2 regions of the Candidatus Syntrophocurvum alkaliphilum genome follow, and region 1 is predicted to be linked to the other one. Evidence: predicted binding sites of a transcription regulator. Region 1 holds the regulator's gene; the other holds the start of a gene.
What was found. Region 1 encodes HrcA, which represses chaperone genes, less so after heat shock. Its sites were predicted from a motif close to TGTTAGCACTCNNNNNNNNNGAGTGCTAACA; they were not measured.
Positions count from the first base shown of each region.

Region 2: groES (co-chaperone GroES) is a predicted target of HrcA. The motif match lies at 1,832-1,862, and genes of this name have one in related genera.

Region 1 is NZ_CP046457.1:1,418,622-1,422,053, reverse strand. It holds gene hemW (radical SAM family heme chaperone HemW) at 1-745, shown strand, start outside; gene hrcA (heat-inducible transcriptional repressor HrcA) at 841-1,866, shown strand; gene grpE (nucleotide exchange factor GrpE) at 2,185-2,763, shown strand; gene dnaK (molecular chaperone DnaK) at 2,822-3,432, shown strand, end outside.
Region 2 is NZ_CP046457.1:164,013-167,444, reverse strand. It holds gene groL (chaperonin GroEL) at 1-1,489, opposite strand, end outside; gene groES (co-chaperone GroES) at 1,509-1,799, opposite strand; gene SYNTR_RS00810 (MogA/MoaB family molybdenum cofactor biosynthesis protein) at 1,993-2,490, opposite strand; gene SYNTR_RS00805 (MOSC domain-containing protein) at 2,490-2,930, opposite strand; gene moaC (cyclic pyranopterin monophosphate synthase MoaC) at 2,945-3,421, opposite strand; gene moaA (GTP 3',8-cyclase MoaA) at 3,425-3,432, opposite strand, start outside.

The DNA.
Region 1 (3,432 bases):
TTTGGGTAGAATTCATAGCACTAAAGACATTTATAATGTGGTAGAGAATCTGCATAAAACATTTGACAACTTTAACATAGATTTAATTTATGGATTACCCAACCAAAGTTTAAATGATTGGATAAAAAATTTAAAATTAGCTATAGATTGTAGCCCCAAGCATATATCCACTTATTTATTACAACTAGAGCCGAATACAGTTTTAGGAAAAAAAGTTGAAAAAAATGAACTACAATTACTAGATCAACTTTTTGAATCACAAATGTATTATAAATGCATAGAATATCTACAGAGCAATAGCTTCAAGCATTATGAAATATCAAATTTTGCTTGTAGTGGATTTGAAAGTAAACACAACCTAATTTATTGGGATGCTAGATACTATTTAGGATTTGGGGCTGGAGCTGTTAGTTTTATTGATAACAAAAGAATTATGAATGAAACTAACTATATAAATTATATAGATCAAGTCAACAAAACAGGTCGAAGCAAGGAACAAATATTAGAAACTATGACTGAGGACGAACTATTAGTAGATGCCATAATTTTAGGGTTAAGAAAAACAAAAGGAATTAATAGAAGTGACTTTTTAAATAGATTTAACCAAGATATATTGGTTAAATATAAAAAAATTATTGACAAATGTATTGAAAATAACTTGTTAAATTATAAGGATGGATATCTTTTTCTTACAAAAGAAGGGTATTTTCTTTCAAACTCCGTTTTTTGTCAATTTCTAGGTTGAAGAGAACTTGACAAAGAATTTTTCAGGTGATATTTTTTTATTAAACATACATTAGCACTCAACAGCAGAGAGTGCTAACAGAGTGGGTGGTTGGGATGATACTTGATGATAGGAAGAAATCCATACTAGAATCAATTATTAAAGATTATGTTAATACTGCAGAACCAGTTGGTTCACGAGCAATTAAAAAAAAGCATAATCTAAAAATTAGTGCGGCAACAGTTAGGAATGAAATGGCGGATTTAGAAGATATGGGTTACCTTGAACAACCACATACATCAGCTGGTAGGATTCCTTCTGAATTAGGTTTTAGATATTTTGTTGATTGTATGATGGAGAAGGAAACCCTTTGTAATGAAGAGATTGAGTTGCTGCATAAAGTATTAACTGAAAATATATATGAGTGGAATGAGGTAGTTCAAAAAGTTGGGCAATTTATATCTCAAATAACACGTTATACATCATTTATTATTGTACCTTCAGTAAAGTTTAGTAAATTTAAATTTTTACAATTAATGCCGCTAAGCAACGGTGAAGCTTTACTTTTAATAGTTACTGAAGCAGGACTTATTTTGCACAGAAAAATTGATGTGCCTGAATATATAGGTGCAGATGATTTGAAAATTATTGGGGAAGTATTTAGTCAAACTTTTAAAGGTAAAAGTTTAAATCAAATGAGTCGAAATGATATGCAAACGTTAAGAAATGAATTATTAAACCGAAGACAAGTTATAGATACGGCTCTAGAAGTATTAGATAACTTTTTAACAAATTCAGAAGAACAAAGGCTTATTGTAAGTGGCTCACTAAATATTTTAAATGAACCTGAATTTAAAGATATAGAAAAACTTAAACGTATGTTATCAATTTTAGATGAAGATGGTGGCTTAATAGAATCAATACCAAATGACGTTAATGACGAAGTCAATATAAAGATAGGCAAAGAAAATGAAATAGATGAAATTAAAGAGATGAGCCTAGTTTTTGCAGGATATAAAACTTCTAGTGAAATGGGGAAAATAGGACTTATAGGTCCTGTTCGTATGGAATACTGGAAAGCAGCAGGTACAATTGAATCAGTACGAGCCATTGTTGAACAGATTATAAAAGAGCGCTTTTAAATTCCATCTTTTTAGTGAAAAATTAAGTTTGATTCTTCTGCAAAAAGTAACTACAAAAATACTTAAGGCTGAGCTAACTTGTTTATCTAAGTCCCGAATAATAAATAAAATTTCATCTTAGATAATAAGTGCTAAGCCAAAACGAGATAAAGACCGATGAGTGGCGTGATAAACAAGTTAGCTCAGCCGATTCTATAGTCTAAGTTTAGCTTTTCGCAGTGAAACCAATCAATGATAGTAATAAAAAGGAGGTTGCTATAAGAAGTTTAATAAAAATAAATTCTAATAAGTATAACTAGATGTTTTAGGGGTGACACAATGGACGAAAAAAATTTAAAAGATAAAAATATGGACTTTTCTGGTACTAACCCAGAAGAAACGTACGAAGAAACCAAGGGAGATAATCATGAAAAAGATGAAAAGGAAATTGATGAAATAACAGTTGTTAAGCAAGAGTTAGAAAAAATGAAAGAACAATCTCAAAATAATTATGAATTGTATTTGAGAGCAGTAGCGGAAACGGAAAATATACGTAAAAGGACTCAAAAAGAAAGGGAAGAATATACCAAATTTGCTAGTTTGCCTTTTATTAAAAATTTATTACCTATTCTAGATGATTTAGAACGAGCTATTGCAATGTCTAAAAACACAAATGATTTGGATTCGTTAGTAAAAGGAGTAGAAATGACAGTTGGTAAAATAAACGAAATACTTAAAAATGAAGGAGTAGAAATTATTGAATCTGTAGGAGAGCCCTTCGATCCGGAAGTTCATCAGCCATTATTAGTTGAAGAGTCTGAGGAATATCCAGAGAATACTGTAATTGAAGAGATGCAAAAGGGCTACAAACTACATGATAGACTAATTCGACCAAGTTTAGTGAAAGTTAGCAAATAGATAAATTATGCGTATAACGCTTTAGTAATTATTTTTCATTATTGTGGAGGTGTTTTTAATGGGAAAAGTTGTGGGAATAGACTTAGGTACCACTAACTCAGTTATATCTGTTATGGAAGGAAAAGAAGCTGTTGTTATACCAAATGCTGAAGGGGAAAGAATAACTCCATCTGTGGTTGGTTTTTCTAAAGCAGGAGAAAGATTAGTTGGAAGGGTTGCTAGACGTCAAGCTATAACTAATCCAGACAGAACTGTATTATCAATTAAAAGAAGAATGGGTACTGATTATAAAGTTTCTATTGATGATAAGAGTTACAGTCCGCAAGAAATTTCTGCTATGGTTTTACAGAAGCTAAAAACAGATGCAGAAGCTTACTTAGGGCATAAGATAACCCAGGCTGTTATTACGGTGCCAGCCTATTTTACGGATTCTCAACGACAGGCTACTAAAGATGCTGGGAAAATCGCAGGATTAGAAGTTTTAAGAATAATAAATGAACCAACTGCAGCAGCATTATCCTATGGTTTAGATAAGGATGATAATCAAAATATTTTAGTTTTTGATTTAGGTGGAGGAACATTCGATGTTTCAATACTAGAAATTGGTGATGGGGTATTTGAAGTAAAAGCCACGAGTGGTAATAATAAACTTGGTGGTGATGACTTTGA
Region 2 (3,432 bases), 1.1 Mb from region 1:
CTTTAGCCGGATCAATTATTCCCGCATTGATCATATTTTCATATATACCAGTTAAAGCATTATAGCCTACTCCAACTTCAGCTTCTCTAACCTTTTCAACTACGACTGAGCCTTCAACTCCTGCATTGCTTGCAATTTGACGTAGAGGTTCTTCTAATGCTTTTTTAACGAGATTAACACCAGTTAACTCATCATCTTCAGCTTGAACTTCAGCAACTGCTGATACAATATTTACTAGAGCAGTTCCACCACCAGCTACAATTCCTTCTTCAACAGCGGCTTGAGTAGCTGCTAAAGCATCCTCGATGCGATGTTTTCTTTCTTTTAATTCAGTTTCAGTTGCTGCACCTACTTGAATAACTGCTACCCCACCAGACAGTTTAGCCATTCTTTCTTGTAACTTTTCACGATCATATTCAGAATCTGTTGTTTCTATTTGATTCCTAATGTTGTCAATTCTAGCTTTAACATCATCTTCTGTGCCAGAACCGTCAATAATAATAGTTTCTTCTTTTTTAACTACTACTTGGCGAGCTCTACCTAATGATTCGATATCGACATTTTCCATTTTAATACCTAACTCTTCTGTTATTAGTTGTCCATTAGTAAGAGTTGCTATATCTTCTAGCATAGCTTTTCTTCTTTCACCAAATGCTGGAGCTTTAACCGCAACACAGTTAAAGGTTCCTCTTAGTTTATTAACTACTAAGGTAGCTAAAGCTTCACCTTCAATATCTTCTGTTATAATTAACAAAGGCTTTCCTGTTTGAACAACTTTTTCTAGCACAGGTAACACTTCGTTTATAGCAGCTATCTTTTTATCACTAATTAAAATATATGGTTCTTCTAATACAGCTTCCATTTTATCTGTATCAGTAATCATATAAGGTGAAATATATCCACGGTCAAAACTCATTCCTTCAACTACATCTAATGAAGTACCTACAGATTGTGATTCCTCAACTGTAATAACACCATCTCTTCCTACTTTTTCCATGGCATCGGATATTAATTGTCCGATTTCTTTGTCATCAGCTGAAATTGCTGCAACTTGAGCAATAGCTTCTTTAGTTTCAACCGGCTTGCTAACACCTTGAATTTTTGCAACTGCGGCTTCAACAGCTTTCTCAATTCCTCTGCGCATAATCATAGGATTTGCACCAGCAGCTACATTTTTTAGACCTTCTTTAATCATAGCTTGAGCTAAAACTGTAGCTGTAGTTGTTCCATCACCAGCTACATCATTTGTTTTAATAGCAACCTCTTTAACTAATTGGCAACCTAAGTTTTCCCATGGATCTTCTAAATCTATATCTCTAGCAATGGTAACACCATCATTTGTAATGGTAGGAGAACCAAACTTACGATCTAAAACAACATTCCTTCCTTTAGGACCTAATGTAACTTTAACTGTATCAGCTAAAGTATCAACACCTTTTTCTAACGATCTTCTTGCTTCTTCACTAAATTTAATTTCTTTGGGTGTCATTTTTATGTATCCTCCTTTACTAACTTAATTTTGCAAGTATATCTCTCTCTGAAAGAACTAAATAATCATCACCATCAACCTTAATTTCTGTGCCTGCAAACTTTGAAAAGATAACTTTATCACCAACAGATACTTCTAAAGCTATTCTTTCACCTTTTTCATTTAAAAATCCGGGACCTACTGCAAGAACTTCTGCTTCCTGTGGCCTTTCTTTTGCTGTATCTGGTACATACAGTCCACTTTTTGTTTTTTCTTCTGCCACTTCTACCACTTTAACTACTATGCGATCTGCTAAAGGTTGAATTTTCAAGGTTATACCCCCTTTAATTTATATTTCTTTTTTATTAGCACTCACTGTTGTTGAGTGCTAATATAATAATAATATTATTAGGCAATATAATGCAAGTATTCAAATTAAAATACTTGCTAAAATTTCCTTAATATTTTTGTTAAATATTATGTACCATCTATTTTCTCAATATACCTTAAAATTTCTTTTTTTTTTAATTAGATTCGCCACATTCAGTTGCTGAACCTTTTAAAATTTCTATACCATGACCTAAAGCAGGAAGTATTGCTTCTAGTGACTCTTTTACACCTTTAATACTACCTGGCAAATTAATTATTAGAGTACTTTTACGTATACCAGCAACTCCTCGTGATAACATTGCTTTTGGGGTTTTGCTTAACCCATAATAGCGTATCGCTTCTGCAATTCCCGGGGCATTTTTATCTAATACTGCAAGAGTAGCTTCTGGAGTTACATCACGCATAGAAAAACCAGTTCCTCCAGAAGTTAAAATAACGTCTAATCCAACTTCATCACTAAATTTTTTTAATCTATCACTAATAATATCTTGTTCATCCGGTATTATTTCATATTTTTCTATGGTGTAAATATTTTGTTGTTTTAAAATTTCAATTATTTCCTTGCCACTTAAATCTTCTCTTTCACCTTGTGACCCCTTGTCACTCATAACTAAGATTCCTACACGAAACATTACATCACCTCTACAATATTACCTGGTTTTATTTCTCCCCCTTTTAGCACTTTGCAAAATAATCCTTCATAAGGTAATAAGCTTACTCCAAAAGTCTTAGTAACTACACTAGGATGATCTTCTTTACCTATATGAACGATTTCTATAATAACTTGATTACCTATTTTTATTTTCTGGCCTGGTTTAATATTTTTTAAATCAATACCTTCAATTAATAAATTTTCAGCTAATTGACCTGGTCCAAGCTCTAAGTTATTATCTTGGCTTAATTTTTTCACACTAGCAGCATCCAAGCATGTAACTTGTCTATCCCAATCACCTGCATGTCCATCATTTTCTATTCCAAAGTTTTCTATTACTTTAGCTTCTTGAACAGGGTGTTTTAATTCTCCTCTTTTTTCACTTATACATATAGAATAAAGTGTTCCCTTTTGTGACATTTTCCTTCCCCCATTTAAAAATCTCTTTTTACATGTCCACTTTTTCCACCGATTTTTTCATTAAGCCTTATATCGGTAATTTCCATCCATCTATCAGTAGCTTTACACATATCATAGATAGTAATAGCTGCTATACTTACTGCTGTTATAGCTTCCATTTCCACCCCTGTTTTTCCTGTTGTTCTTACCTCAGCAAAAACAGATATCGTTGATTTGTCTTCATCAAAATCAAATGATATATCAACACCTGTTAACATTAAAGGATGACACATTGGCACTACATCGGGAGTTTTTTTGGCACCCATTATACCTGCGGTCTGTGCAACTGCCAACACATCACCCTTTTTAACTGCTCCTTCTTTAATAGCCTTTAAAGTTTCTGGTTGCATACAAACAACTGCTTGGGCATAAGCTACCCTATCTGAATCATTTTTATCAGTAACATCAACCATCCGTGCTCGTCCTTGTTCGTTTATATGAGTAAACTCCATTATTTAACCCC